DNA from 3 places in the Luteibacter sp. 1214 genome. Region 1 is predicted to be linked to each of the others. Evidence: riboswitches for the same ligand, from Rfam matches in the RefSeq annotation. Region 1 holds a riboswitch; each other region holds the start of a gene.
The links. A riboswitch is a leader RNA that binds a small molecule or an ion and turns the genes downstream of it on or off. The one in region 1 is predicted to bind cobalamin.

Region 2: linked by a shared signal. The riboswitch ahead of J2X57_RS15195 (ribonucleoside-diphosphate reductase subunit alpha) and the one ahead of J2X57_RS18260 (TonB-dependent receptor) in region 1 are both predicted to bind cobalamin.
Region 3: linked by a shared signal. The riboswitch ahead of btuB (TonB-dependent vitamin B12 receptor) and the one ahead of J2X57_RS18260 (TonB-dependent receptor) in region 1 are both predicted to bind cobalamin.

What each region holds. Positions count from the first base shown of each region.
Region 1 covers NZ_JAVDSQ010000010.1:107,857-112,576, reverse strand. The annotation lists gene J2X57_RS18275 (GntR family transcriptional regulator) at 1-582, shown strand, start outside; gene J2X57_RS18270 (SIS domain-containing protein) at 596-1,630, shown strand; gene nagA (N-acetylglucosamine-6-phosphate deacetylase) at 1,653-2,804, shown strand; cobalamin riboswitch at 2,837-3,068, shown strand; gene J2X57_RS18260 (TonB-dependent receptor) at 3,223-4,720, shown strand, end outside.
Region 2 covers NZ_JAVDSQ010000006.1:264,911-269,630, forward strand. The annotation lists gene J2X57_RS15190 (response regulator) at 17-2,857, opposite strand; cobalamin riboswitch at 3,052-3,263, shown strand; gene J2X57_RS15195 (ribonucleoside-diphosphate reductase subunit alpha) at 3,420-4,720, shown strand, end outside.
Region 3 covers NZ_JAVDSQ010000006.1:222,812-227,531, reverse strand. The annotation lists gene J2X57_RS15045 (LytTR family DNA-binding domain-containing protein) at 1-426, shown strand, start outside; partial or broken gene J2X57_RS15040 (acyltransferase) at 511-1,587, shown strand; cobalamin riboswitch at 1,611-1,846, shown strand; gene btuB (TonB-dependent vitamin B12 receptor) at 1,969-3,846, shown strand; gene J2X57_RS15030 (hypothetical protein) at 3,875-4,456, shown strand; gene cobO (cob(I)yrinic acid a,c-diamide adenosyltransferase) at 4,483-4,720, shown strand, end outside.

The DNA.
Region 1 (4,720 bases):
CTGTCCCGGGTTACCGTGCGCAAGGCCATCGGCGGCCTGGTCGAGGATGGTCTGCTCACCCAGCGTCATGGCGCGGGCACCTTCGTGTCCGAGCGCATCGTCAAGCCGCTGTCGCGTATGACCAGCTTCACCGAGGATCTTCGCGCGCGCGGGCTCAATCCGCGCTCGGAGTTCTTCGAGCGGGCCATCGGCGAGGTCACCCCGGAAGAAGCCATGGCGATGAATCTCTCGCCCGGCACCCAGGTGGTCCGCCTGCACCGCCTGCGCTACGCGGGCGACGAGCCGCTGGCGATCGAGCGCAGCGCGGTGCCACTCAACCTGCTGCCCGACCCCAGCCTGGTCGAGGACTCCCTGTACGAAGCGCTCGACACGCTGGGCAACCGCCCGCGACGTGCGTTGCAACGCCTGCGCGCGGTGGTGCTGGGCCCTGCCCAGACCCGGCTGCTCCGGCTCGGCGCCGGCAGTGCCGGGCTGAATATCGAGCGGCGCAGCTTCCTCGACGACGGCCGCATCGTCGAGTTCACATGTTCCTGGTATCGCGGGGACATCTACGACTTCGTCGCCGAACTGCAGAGCGACTGACGGACCCTTCTTCATGACGATCCAGCCGCAAGACACCCTGATGTACCGCGAAGCGCACGAGACCGCCGAGGTCGTCGAGCGGCAGCTTGCCCTTAACGAAGCCGTGATCGGCGCCCTTGCCGAGCGCCTGCGCGCGAACCCGCCGCGCATGGTGATCACCTGCGCCCGTGGCAGTTCGGATCACGCGGCGATGTACGCGAAGTACGTGTTCGAAACGCAGCTGGGCGTCGTCACCGCCTCGGCCTCGCCGTCGGTCACCTCGATTTACCACGCCGCGCAGCGCCTCGATGGCGCGCTTTACGTCGCCGTATCCCAGTCGGGCAAGAGTCCGGATCTGGTCCGCAACGCCGAGGCCGCGAAGAAGGCCGGTGCGTACGTCGTGGCGCTGGTCAACGTGACCGACTCGCCGCTGGCGGACGTCGCGGACGTGGTCGTCCCGCTGCACGCGGGCCCGGAAACCAGCGTCGCCGCGACCAAGAGCTACCTCGGCGCGCTGTTCGCGATTCTGCATATCGCCGCCCGGTGGAGTGGCAAGGCCGAGATCGCCGACGCCCTGGCCGCGTTGCCCGCGCAGCTGCGCCAGGGCTGGGATGCCGACTGGTCGTCGCTGACGGAAGGCCTCGTCGACGCGCACAACCTGTTCGTGGTCGGTCGTGGCTTCGGCTTCGCCGGTGCGCTGGAAGCGGCGCTCAAGTTCAAGGAAACCTGCGGCCTGCATGCCGAAGCCTTCAGCGCGGCCGAAGTGAAACACGGCCCGATGGCGCTGGTCGGCCCGGACTTCCCGGTGCTGTTCTTCGCGCAGAACGACGACACGCTCCCGGGCGTGCTCGATGTCGCCGCCGAGTTCCGCAAGCGTGGCGCCAATGTCTGGATCGCCGCGCCGGGTGCGACGGGTGAGGGTGTGCTGCCGCTGGTCGCCACCGCACCGATCGCCGCGCCGCTGATCACGGTGCAGAGCTTCTACCGCGCCACGGCGGCGCTCGCGCTGAAGCGCGGCTTCAATCCCGACGTGCCGCCGCACCTGAATAAAGTCACCGAGACCGTCTGACCGTCACCCTCAAGGAATCGCCATGACTCTCGCCCTCGTCAACGGCCGCGTGCTTACCGACAACGGATTCCAGAGCGGCTTTGCCGTGCTGGTCGACGATGGAAAGATAACCGGACTGGCGCTGCCGTCCGATCCGCGCGTGCGCGCGGCGGAGCGCCATGACCTTGGTGGTCGCACCTTGCTGCCCGGCTTCATCGACTGCCAGGTCAACGGCGGGGGCGGCGTGTTGTTCAACGATGCACCCACGGTCGACGCGATCCGCACGATCGGCGAGGCACACGCGAGATTCGGCACCACGGGTTTCCTGCCCACGCTGATCAGTGACGACGCGGAGGTCATGGCGAAGGCCATCGATGCCGTGAACGACGCCGTCGCCCAGGGCGTGCCGGGCGTGCTCGGCATCCATCTGGAAGGTCCCTTCATCGCCCCTGAACGCAAGGGCGTGCACGACCCGGCCAAGTTTCGCATCGCCGATGCCGACGATGTCGCGATGGTCGCGCGGCGCCACGGCGGCGTGACCCTGCTGACGCTGGCCCCCGAGCGCGCTTCCGCGGAAGTACTCCAGCAGCTGGTCGCCAACGGCGTCATCGTAGCCGCGGGCCACACGGCTGCCGACTACGAGACCACGCGCCATGCACTGGCGACGGGCGTGCGCGGCTTCACACATCTGTTCAACGCGATGACACCCTTCACCAGCCGCGAGCCCGGCGTCGTCGGTGCCGCGCTCGAAGACCAGGCCAGCTGGTGCGGTCTGATCGTCGACGGCCACCACGTGCACCCGACCTCGCTGCGTGTCGCCATCGCGGCGAAGGCGCCACGGAAGATGATGCTGGTCACCGACGCGATGCCGCCCGTGGGCTCGGACAATCCGAACTTCGTGCTCAAGGGCGAAACCATCACCGTGCGCGACGGCGTCTGCCAGACGGCGGACGGCACGCTGGCCGGCTCCGCGCTGGACATGGCCACGGCGGTGCGCAACACGGTCGACATGGTCGGCGTAGCCTACGATGAGGCCGCGCGCATGGCGTCGACGTATCCGGCCGCGTTCCTCGGCCTCGGCGCCACCCACGGTCATATCGCCGCCGGTTACCGCGCCGACTTCGTCGTGATGGACGAGACCCATACGGTGATCGAAACCTGGATCGGCGGCGAGCGTGTTTACGCCGCGGGCTGATCGGGCGGTCGTGACAGCGCCCCACCCTCCGGTTAAAGTCGCGGGGTTCGGGTGTCCCCGGGGCGTCGCGCCACGGGGATGAAACGGGAAGCCGGTGCGCCGCCTCTGCGGCAAGGCCGGCACTGCCCCCGCAACGGTAAGCGCCCGGGGTCGTCACGGCCCCTCGGACACGGCTTCAGCCACTGCGACAGCGGGAAGGCGCCGGTCCGACACCCCTCGGGGACGGCGTGAGTCCGGAGACCGGCCCGACGACGCGCCCCGTGAGCCATCCCGGGGCGTCGTCCCGTTTCGGGCGATTCGCGGAGGGCGAATCCGGACAGTCATCCGGGTTCCGCCCGTGTGCCGTTCGCCGTATGTCCTCCTCGCGCGCCCTTTGAGCTACGCATTGCCGCGCTATGCGGCGGAGGAAGACCGTTCCATGAAGAAGACCCTGCTCGCGGCAGCCCTGCTGTCGTCGATCGCCGCTGCCCACGCGGCCGACGCCCCGGACGCCCTCGATCCCGTGATCGTCACCGCGACCCGCACGGCCACGCCGCTGGACGAGGTACTCGCCCCGGTGACCGTGATCACCCACGAAGACATCGAGCGTCTGCAGCCGCGTAACGTCCAGGACCTGCTCGCCGGGCTGCCCGGTGTGGTCATGGCCAACACCGGCGGTATCGGCCAGCAGACCTCGCTGTTCATGCGTGGCAGCAACTCCTCGCACACGCTGGTCCTCGTGGACGGTGTCCGCGTGGGTACCGTGGGCGCGGGTCTGCCGGCTTACGAGCAGCTGCCGGTCGAGCAGATCGACCACATCGAGGTCGTCCGCGGTCCGCGCTCGAGCCTTTACGGCTCCGACGCGATCGGCGGCGTCATCCAGATCTTCACCCGCCACGGCCAGGCCGGCGAAGCGCCGACCCCGAGCCTCTCGGTCACCGGCGGCAGCCACGGCTACACCGCCGGTCAGGTCGGCGTGTCGGGCGGCACGACCCACGGCTGGTACAACGCCAGCCTCGGCGGCCAGTACACCTCGGGCATCAACGCCTGCCGCATCGGCGCGGGCACGGCGTTCAAGGGCTGCTTCACCGACGAGCCGGACCATGACGCCTATCGCACTTACAACGGCGCGCTGTCGGGCGGTTACCGCTGGGACGACGGCACCGAGCTCACCGGCAGCTGGCTGCGCAGCAAAGGCGATATCGAATACGACGGCGACTACCAGAACCTGACCCGACGCTCGCAGCAGGTCGCCGGCGCGAAGCTGGCTTTCGACGTGCTGTCCGCGTGGCGCATGTCGGTCAGTCTGGGGCAGAACCAGGACCGCGCCGACAACTACCTCAATGGCGCCAACAAGGGCTATTACGACGCGGACTTCAACTACGTCACCGGTGCCGACAAGCTGCGCGTGGGATATCTGTACTCTAAGCGCAATCAGGGTTCCTGGCAGAACGACTTCACGCTGGCCCCGGGCCAGACGCTGAGCGCCGGCGTCGACTACCAGCAGGAAAAGCTGAGCAGCGACACGGATTATCTCAAGGACACCCGCAACAACACGGGCGTGTTCGCGCTCTACCAGGGCGTGTTCGGCCCGCATGAGATCCAGCTGTCGGCCCGCCACGACCACAACACCCAGTTCGGCAACCACACGACCGGCTCGGCTGCCTATGGCTTCCGTTTCGACAACGGCATGAAGGTCACGGCCTCTTATGGCACCGCCTTCCACGCGCCGACCTTCAACGACGAGTACTACCCGTACGGCGTGCCCACGGTGAACCTCAAGCCGGAGAAGTCGCGCACCGCCGAGATCGGCCTGTCGGGTCGTCCGGGCATCTGGAACTGGGCCGTCAACGCCTACCAGAGCCAGGTCGACGACCTGATCGGCTACGACGCGAACTTCCTGCCGGTCAACGTCAGCAAGGCCCGCCTGCGCGGCC
Region 2 (4,720 bases), on a different contig from region 1:
GGTGCACTGGCCGCCGTCAGCCCCGGGTGATCCGTCCCAGTGCTTCCATCAGATCGGCGACGCCGTAGGGCTTGATGATGACCGCCGTATGCGAATCGCGCTGAACGCCATTCGCCAGGTGATCGCCTGTAGCGAATATCACCGGTAGCTCCGGCTGGTTTTCGCGCAGGCGCTCCGCCACCTCGACACCGCTCATGCCGGGCAGGCCCACATCGGCGAGCAGCACGTCAATACCCTCGACACCGTGCAGGCGGATCGCCTCGTTGCCGTCGCCCGCCTCGAACGCCGTGTGCCCGCGGCTTTCCAGCATCTCCGCGATGGACATGCGGATCAGCGCATCGTCCTCCAGGACGAGGACACGCAAAGGACGCAGCGCGGCAGAAGACGACGCTGAGGAACCGGCAGCGGGTGCCGATACCGTTTCGGCGATCGTGCGCGGGACGCGCGAGCTCAACAACTGACGCACACGCCGTGCCAGCTGCTCGCGCGTGTACGGCTTGCTGAGCAGTTCAACGCCTTCGTCGAGACGGCCACCGTGGACGATGGCGTTCTCCGTGTAGCCCGAGGTGAACAACACGGCGATCCCCGGCTGGCGCTCGACGGCTTTGCGCGCCAGCTGCGGACTGCGCAGCGGACCGGGCATGACCACGTCGGTAAACAGCAGGTCGATGGCGATGCCACTTTCGATGATCGACAGGGCGCTCTCCGCGTCACGCGCCTTGAGCACGCGATAGCCGAGTTCACCCAGCATGCCCACGACGGTCTCGCGCACGGCTTCATCGTCTTCGGCGACGAGGATCGTCTCGTCACCGCCGCGCACCGCTTCCTCCTCGATGGCTACCACGCGATCTTCGCTCTGCGTCGAACGCGGCAGGTAGATCTTGACCGTCGTGCCTTCACCGGCCTCGCTATACATCTTGACGTGGCCGCCGGACTGTTTGACGAAGCCGTAGACCATCGAAAGGCCAAGGCCCGTTCCACGCCCTTCCGGCTTGGTCGTGAAGAAGGGATCGAACACCTTGTCGAGGATGTCGTGCGGAATACCGGTACCGGTATCGGTCACGGCGAGCATGACGTACTGGCCCGGACGCAGGTCGCCGTGTGCTGTGGCATAGGCCTCGTCGAGCAAGGCGTTACCGGCTTCGATGGTGAGCTTGCCCTGCCCGTGCATCGCGTCGCGTGCATTGATCGCGAGATTCAGCAGCGCGTTCTCGACATTGGACGGATCGACCAGCGTGTTCCACAAGCCACCGGCGATGACGGTCTCGACCTCGATGGCCTCACCGAGCGCGCGGCGCAACAGTTCGTCCATGTCGCGGATGAAGCGACCGATGTTGACGACCTTGGGGGCGAGGGGCTGACGCCGACCGAACGCGAGCAACTGGGCGGCCAGCTTGGAGCCACGCGTGACGCCGGCCATCGCATTGGCGACACGCCGTTCGGCCCGCTCGTTGCCCGACACATCCGCGCCAAGCAGCTGCAGATTGCCGCTGATGACTTGCAGGAGGTTATTGAAATCGTGCGCGACGCCACCGGTCAGGTTGCCTATCGCATCCATCTTCTGCGCCTGGCGCAGCTGTTCCTGGGCGGCATCCAGTTCAGCGTCGCGTGCGCGCTCGCTGGTGACGTCACGCGCCACGGCGAAGATCATGCCCTCACTCGGGACCGCCCGCCAGGACAGGTGCCGGAAGCCACCGTCCGCGGTGCGGTAGCGGTTCTCGAAACGGAGCGTAGCCACACCGTCGGCCAGCTGCTCGGTTTCCTCACCAGTGCGCCCGGTGTCGTCCGGATGCACGAAGTCCAGATAGGAGCGGCCGATGGTGTCGCGCTCGCTCCAGCCGAGAATCGCGGTCCACGCCGGGTTGACCGAGAGCAGGCGGGTGTCGGTGTCGGCGACGACGAGGATGTCGCTCGACAGGCGCCAGATGCGGTCGCGTTCCAGCGTACGTTCGGCGACCTGACGCTCCAGACTGTGCGCGAACTCGAGCAGCTCGGCCTCGGCGCGACGGCGCTCCACCGCGACGCGCGTGCGATGGGCGACCTCGCGGACGAAGTCGATCTCTTCTTCCGGCCACTCACGCGGGCTTTCGTGGTTCAGATAGAGCAGCGCCACCGTGCCGCCACGCTCGGTCACCGGCATGTTGATGAACGAGGTGGCGCTGATCGACGCCAGCGCATCCGCCGTATGGATCGTGCGCGGGTCCTTGTACGCGTCGGACACGACCGCGGTACGGCCGGCCTTGATATCGTCGATGTAGGAGCCGTATTCACGGAAGTTGAGGACACCGGCGATCGTGACGATGCCCGGCGCGTTCCAGTCGCGCTCGATCGTGATGGTCTCCGCGATCGTGTCCACCGAGCCATAGCCCGCACGGCTGACATGAAGCGCGCGGCCGAGTACCTCGGCCACGCGGTAGGCGATCTCGGCGGGATCTTCGACTTCGCGGAGGATGTCGCTGACCTCGATCAGCGCCACACGACGCTCTTCGATGGTGCGCGCGGCCTCGGTCTGCCCGGACAGCGGGCGGATGCTCACGACGAAGGACGCCTGGCCCAGCGCCGATGCGCGCCACGGCTCGATCGAGACCCGCCAGGTGGCGCCCTCCACGGAGCCCAGGGCCAGCTCTCGGACGCCCCCGGCGTCAGCAAGCGACAAGGCGGTCTCGAGGCGAGACCGGCTTTCCTCATTCCACCAGGTCAGAAAGCGGCACGCACCCGCGTCGCGGAGGCGTGCCGTCATCCAGGCATTGGCATACAGGAGCTCGCCATCCGCCGTGACGGCGGTGAAGCCGAAGGGCAGCGCGTCGAACGCATCGGTGACCAGGGCATGTTCCTGCAGCGCGAACGTCAAGGTCATCTAGCGAGCGATCCTATGAGGGATCGCAGATGTTATCGGTTAGAGGTCATGCGCTTTGTGTAGACGATCTTCACAAAACCCTCATGGTCCTCTTCGTCGCGGGGCGGGAAAGGGGTTGCAAAAAATCACTTGCGGCGGATCAAGCACATAGCGGCGACACCCTACATCTTGTGTTGACGCTGCCACCCCCCGCCTATATGGTGTGTCCCGTTGGTGTCCGGAGAGGCGCGACTGCCCGTCGGACTTAATAGGGAATCCGGTGCGAATCCGGAACTGCCCCGCAGCGGTAAATGGAAACGATCCCGTTCAATGCACTGGTCCTTCAGGGGCTGGGAAGCGACGGGTAGGCGGACCGAAAGGTCCATGTCCATGAGTCCGAAGACCTGCCAGCAATCGGTGCCCGGGCGGCCTCGATAGTGGTGACGGCTTCCGCGGGGAAGCACGTCGCGGACCGGAGCCCCTTCGCGGCGCGCTCCGTCCCCGGCCGTTTCCCGCATCAGCCCCATCCCTCACGAGCCAGCCGACCGGGAACGGGTGATAGAACCTGGGGCGAGCCAAGACAATGACCACGATGGATTCTTCCGCGCGCGAGCGCACCGAGACGGCCGATGCCGCCGTCTCCGCCAATAACACCACGGACAAGGCGCCTGCCGCCGGCTACCGCAACGACCCGCCGCCGGCGTTCGCGCTGACGCCCCCGCACAACCCTGGCCAGATGCGCGTCACCAAGCGCAACGGCGGCCAGGAAGTCGTCGACGTGAACAAGATCGTGCGCGCGGTGACCCGCAGCGCCGACGGCCTGTTCGCGGTCGACCCCATGCGCGTCGCCCTGAAGACCATCGGCGGACTCTACGATGGCGCCACCACGCAGGAACTCGACCAGCTGTCGATCCGTACCGCCGCGGCGCTCACCGCCGAGGAACCGGAGTACGGCCAGCTGGCCGCACGCCTGCTCGCCGCCTTCGTCGACAAGGAAGTATCCGGTCAGGACATCCAGTCGTTCTCGCAGTCGATCTCCACCGGTTTCGACCTGGGCATCCTCAACGAGCGTCTGCGTGACTTCGTCCAGGTCAATGCGCGCAAGCTCAACGACGCCATCGACACGACCGGTTCGCGCCGCTTCGAGTACTTCGGCCTGCGCACGGTTTATGACCGCTACCTGCTGCGTCACCCGACGAAGCGCTTCGTCATCGAAACGCCGCAGTACTTCTTCATGCGCATCGCCTGCGCGCTCGGCGGCAACGACGTGGCCGAGACGCTCGAGCTGTATCGCATGCTGTCGTCGCTGGAATACCTGGCCAGCTCGCCGACCCTGTTCAATGCCGGTACGGCGCACGAGCAGCTGTCGTCGTGCTTCCTGCTGGACTCGCCGCAGGATGCCCTGGAGTCGATCTACGCCAAGTACGGCGACGTGGCCCAGCTGTCCAAGTTCGCCGGCGGTATCGGCCTGGCTTACTCGCGCATCCGTTCGCGCGGTTCGCTGATCAAGGGCACCAACGGTCATTCCAACGGCCTCGTGCCCTGGCTGAAGACGCTGGACGCCTCGGTCGCCGCGGTGAACCAGGGTGGCAAGCGCAAGGGCGCCGCCTGCGTGTACCTCGAGTCCTGGCACGCCGACATCGAGGAATTCCTCGAGCTGCGTGAGAACACCGGCGACGACGCGCGCCGTACGCACAACCTCAACCTGGCCAACTGGGTGCCCGACCTCTTCATGCGCCGCGTGGAGACCGACGGCGACTGGTCGCTGTTCGATCCGAAGATCGTGCCGCACTTCGTCGACACCTGGGGCGCGACGTTCGAGGCCGCCTATGAGAAGGCCGAGGCCGAGGGCCTGGCCGCCAAGTCGATCAAGGCGCGCGAGCT
Region 3 (4,720 bases), on a different contig from region 1:
CTGCTGAAGCCCATCGATGATGAACGCTTCGCCGAAGCGATTGAACGGGCTCGTCGACAACTCGGCAGGGCGGTGACCACGACAACGAGGCAGGCCGAACGCTTCGCCATTCGCATCGGCGCCCGCATTCACTACGTCGCTGCGGACGAGGTCGAGTGGATCGAGGCCGACGGCGATTACGCGGCGCTGCATGTACGCGGCGAACGGTATCTGCTCCGCGAAACCCTGCATACGCTGTCCAGGCGACTTGACCCGCTGCGCTTTCTCCGGGTGCACCGCTCGGCCATCGTTCGGGTGGATCAGGTCGCCGAACTCCTGCCACGGTCCAACCGCGACGCGGTGGTTCGATTGAAAGATGGTGCGACGCTGCGCGCAAGTCGTACCTATATCGATGCCCTGCTCGCCGCGTTGCACCGCGGGCAATGAGCGCGCCCGCGAATCGCCATAAACGCGCCGTGCATCCGCCCGGACGCGCCCGCACATTGACGTGACACCCAGGGGATCCCACGCATGAACCGCACTCCCGGCCTCGACACGCTGCGCGCGATCGCCATCGCCTGGGTGATGTTGTTTCACAGTTATCTGGTCGGCGGCCTCGGCGAGGGCTTCAGCAAGCTGGAATGGTCGGGGTGGATGGGCGTCGACCTGTTCTTCGTGCTGAGCGGCTACCTCATCGGCACGCAGGTGCTGAAGTCCCTGAAGACCACCGGAAGACTCGATTTCCCTGGCTTCTACCGGCGCCGTTTCGTACGGATATTTCCTGCGTTCATCGTCGTGCTGGCGATGTATGCGTTATGGCCGGCATGGCGAGAAACGCCGGGTATGCAGCCGTTGTGGCAATTTCCGACGTTTACCTTCAACCTGTTGTTCGACAACGGCGACAACTATGCGTTCTCCCACGTGTGGTCGCTATGCGTGGAAGAACACTTCTATCTCGTCTTTCCCTTGCTGGCCTTCGCGCTGACGCGCAAACCCGCTCTGTGGAAGTTCATCACCGTATGCGTCGCGGTGGTCGCCGGCGGCCTCCTGTTGCGGGCGTGGCTGTGGTCCGATTTGCTGGGACCGGCTCGTGATACGGACATCAGTGCGGGCCTGCTCTATCTCCGTTACCTCTATTACCCCACGTGGTCGCGCCTGGATGGGCTCGTCGCCGGTGTCGCCCTGGCGGCGTGCGGGGTGTATCGCCCGCAGTGGATGGCATGGATCCATGCGCGCGCGGGCTGGGTGCTCGGCGCCGCCACCGTTCTCCTTGGCGTCTGTCTGGTCCTTTTCGACGGTGCACGCCCCCTGTTCTGGCCCTGCGTCATCGGCTACCCCCTGCTGTCGCTGGCGATGGGTGGCTTCGTCGCCGCCTTCAGCGGCCCGACCGTCTTCGCAAGGCTGCGGGTGCCCGGTGCCGGATGGCTGGCCGCCGCTTCGTACAGCCTCTATCTCTGCCACAAAGGCGTTTTTCATCTGACGGAGGGGCTGCTCGGTGACGGTCTGGCCGGTCATCGCTTCGTCCGTTTCGCCATCTATGCGTCCGCGACCCTGGCTGGCGGTGCGCTGCTTCACTATGGTGTCGAGCGCCCGTTCCTGCGCTGGCGCGACCGCCGCGTTCATGCTTCGGATACACTACCGCCGCCCAAGGTGATTCCCGGCGTCGCAGCCGGGGATTGAAACGGGAATCCGGTGACCCGCGCGATCCACGAGGTCCGCGTCATTCCGGAGCTGCCCCCGCAACGGTAGGCGAGCCAAAGGTCTGCATGAAGCCACTGTGCCCCGAAAGGCATGGGAAGGCGCCGACCGGCAGGGATTCTCCCTGCGCTCGCAAGCCCGGAGACCGGCCTTCGAGGTAACACCGGACAGGCGGAGGGCCATGTCGTGGGTGGCCGGCCGGCCTTCCGCCATCGGCGCTCCCCGCTACCGTCTCCCTGTCTCTCGCCATTCATGCCGCGCGGATGGGCGCGGTAGTGCAGGAGTCACCACGTGTCGCTTCGTATTTCCACCCTCGCGGTCGCCATCGCGATGGCATGCCTCGTTCCCGCCGCGGCCTTCGCCGATGACACCTCCACCGACCTCGACAAGGTGGTGGTCACCGCGAGCCGGACCGAGCAGACCCAGGCGCAGGTGCTGTCCGCCTCCACGGTGATCGACCGTGCCGGGATCGAGCGGCTGCAGCCGCGCTCGCTGGCCGACCTGCTGCGTGCGACGCCCGGTGTGTCCATCGCCAATAACGGCGGCCCGGGCAAGTCGACCTCCGTCTTCATGCGCGGCACCGAGTCCGACCACGTCCTCGTGCTGATCGATGGCGTGAAGGTGGGTTCAGCGACCTCCGGTACGGCGGCCTTCCAGGATATTCCGGTCGACCAGATCGAGCGCATCGAAATCGTCCGTGGCCCGTTTTCCAGCCTCTATGGCTCGGACGCGCTGGGTGGCGTCATCCAGATCTTTACCCGTCGCCCGGAAGGCAGCTTCGTGCCGAACTTCTCCATCGGTGGCGGCAGCTACGACACCTTGCGCGGCTCGGCCGGCTTCAGCGGACGCGGCTCGAACGGCTGGTACGCGGTGGAAGCGAACCACGACCAGACCGACGGCATCAACGCATGCCGCGGCCGCCCCAGCCCGGGCGGCGGCGGTTGCTACACCTACGAGCCGGACAAGGACGGTTACCGCAACAATGCGCTGTCGCTGAAGGGCGGATGGCGCTTCGACGAGCAGTGGGACGCCGACGTCAATGCCATGCGCACCGAAGGCGCCAACCATTACGACGGCACCAGCAGCAACTTCGCCGACTCGTCGACGCAGGTCGTTGGCGGCCGTCTGCGCTATACACCGTCGAAGGACGTGAAGTTCACCCTCAACCTCGGTCGCAGCGGTGACTTCTCGACCGACCACGAGAACGGCGTCTACGCCGATACGTTCAACACGCATCGCGACGTCGCCTCGGCGCAGGCGGACCTCGGTCATGTCGGTGGGGACGCAGGCCAGACCACGCTCGGTTACGACTGGCAGCGCGATCGCGTCGTCGGCAGCACCGACTACTTCGTCGATGCGCGTCGCAACCACGCGATTTTCGGCCAGTGGTTGCAGGCATTCGGCGACAGCTCGATCCAGGCCAGTCTGCGCCGTGACGAGAACAGCCAGTTCGGCGGCAAGACCACCGGCAGCCTGCAGTACGGCTACATGCTGACGAAGGACCTGCGTGTCACCGGCAGCTACGGCACCGCGTTCAAGGCACCGACGTTCAACGACCTGTACTACCCCGACTACGGCAATCCGGACCTCCGCCCGGAAACTTCCCGCAACTGGGAGCTGGGGCTGCGCGGTACGCCCACGTGGGGTAACTGGTCGATCAATGCCTTCCAGAATCACATCGACAACCTGATCGTCTTCGACTCGAGCCTGACCGGTCCGCTGTTCCCGTTTGGTGGCGCGAACAATATCGACCGCGCACGGATCCGTGGCGTGGAGCTGGCAGCCGACACCACCGTCGCCGACTGGCACCTCTCGGGTAACGCGACGTGGCTGCAGCCGGAAGACGATAGCGACGACGACAGCAAGGGCAACCTGTTGCCACGACGTGCCCGCCGCACCGCGAATATCGACGTCGACCGCTCGTTCGGCGCGCTGAGCGTCGGTGCCAGTGTGTTCGCCTCGGGCTATCGCTATGACGACTCGACCAACCTGCACCGACTGGGTGGCTACGCGCTGACCGATCTGCGCATCGCGTACGCCTTCGCGCCGGCGTGGTCGGTGGAGCTGGCCGGCAAGAATGTCTTCGATCGCCACTACGAGACCGCGCGTTACTTCAATCAGCTGGGTCGCAACTACATGCTCACGTTCCGCTACCAGCCCCGCTCGTAATCCGTCCCCCCGTACGAGGTACGCCCCGATGAAACCCCTGTCACGTCCGTTGTTTGTCGCCATGTCGGCATGGTTCGCGCTGATCATGATCGCCACGCGTTTTCATCACTTCGGCGATGTACTCCATCTTCCCGACGCGTCGATGGCGTTGTTCTTCCTCGGGGGTATCTACCTGCGAAAGCACCTGGCCTTCGTGGCCTTCGTCGTCCTGGCGGTGCTGATCGACTGGGTTTCGATCAGCTACGCGGGCGTGAGCGACTTCTGCATCACGGTGGCCTATTCGTTCATGCCGCTGGCGTACGCCGTGCTCTGGTACGGCGGCCGCCTGGTGGCACCGCGTTTCGACGGTTCACTGGCATCGCATGCGATGGTATTCGCGGCATTGCTGGTCTGCGCCACGGTCTCGTACGCCATATCCAATGGTGCGTTCTACTGGCTGGGTGGCCGTTACACCGATACCAACATGACCCAGTACGTCCAGCGCTTCATGCAATGGGCGCCGCTCTTCGTGCGTGCCGCCGCGGCGTATGTGCTGGTGGCTCAGGTGGTCCAGGCGGCGGTCTGGCGCTTCGCACCGCGGGCACGGGACGCCCGTACCACTCACGCATGAGCGGCGACACCACGCCATGGAGTGAAATGGACGAGGAGGCTCGTCATCGCGACCGCATGCGCCGGAAGAAGGAGCTGATCGACCGGCGTATCGCGAAAGCGACCATCGATCGCGGCGTGCTCGTGGTCAACACCGGCAACGGCAAGGGAAAGAGCTCGTCCGGATTCGGTATGCTGGCGCGGTCGCTCGGCCATGGCTTTCGTTGTGGCGTCGTCCAGTTCATCAAGGGCAGTTTTTCCACCGGCGAGGAGGCATTCTTCCGCA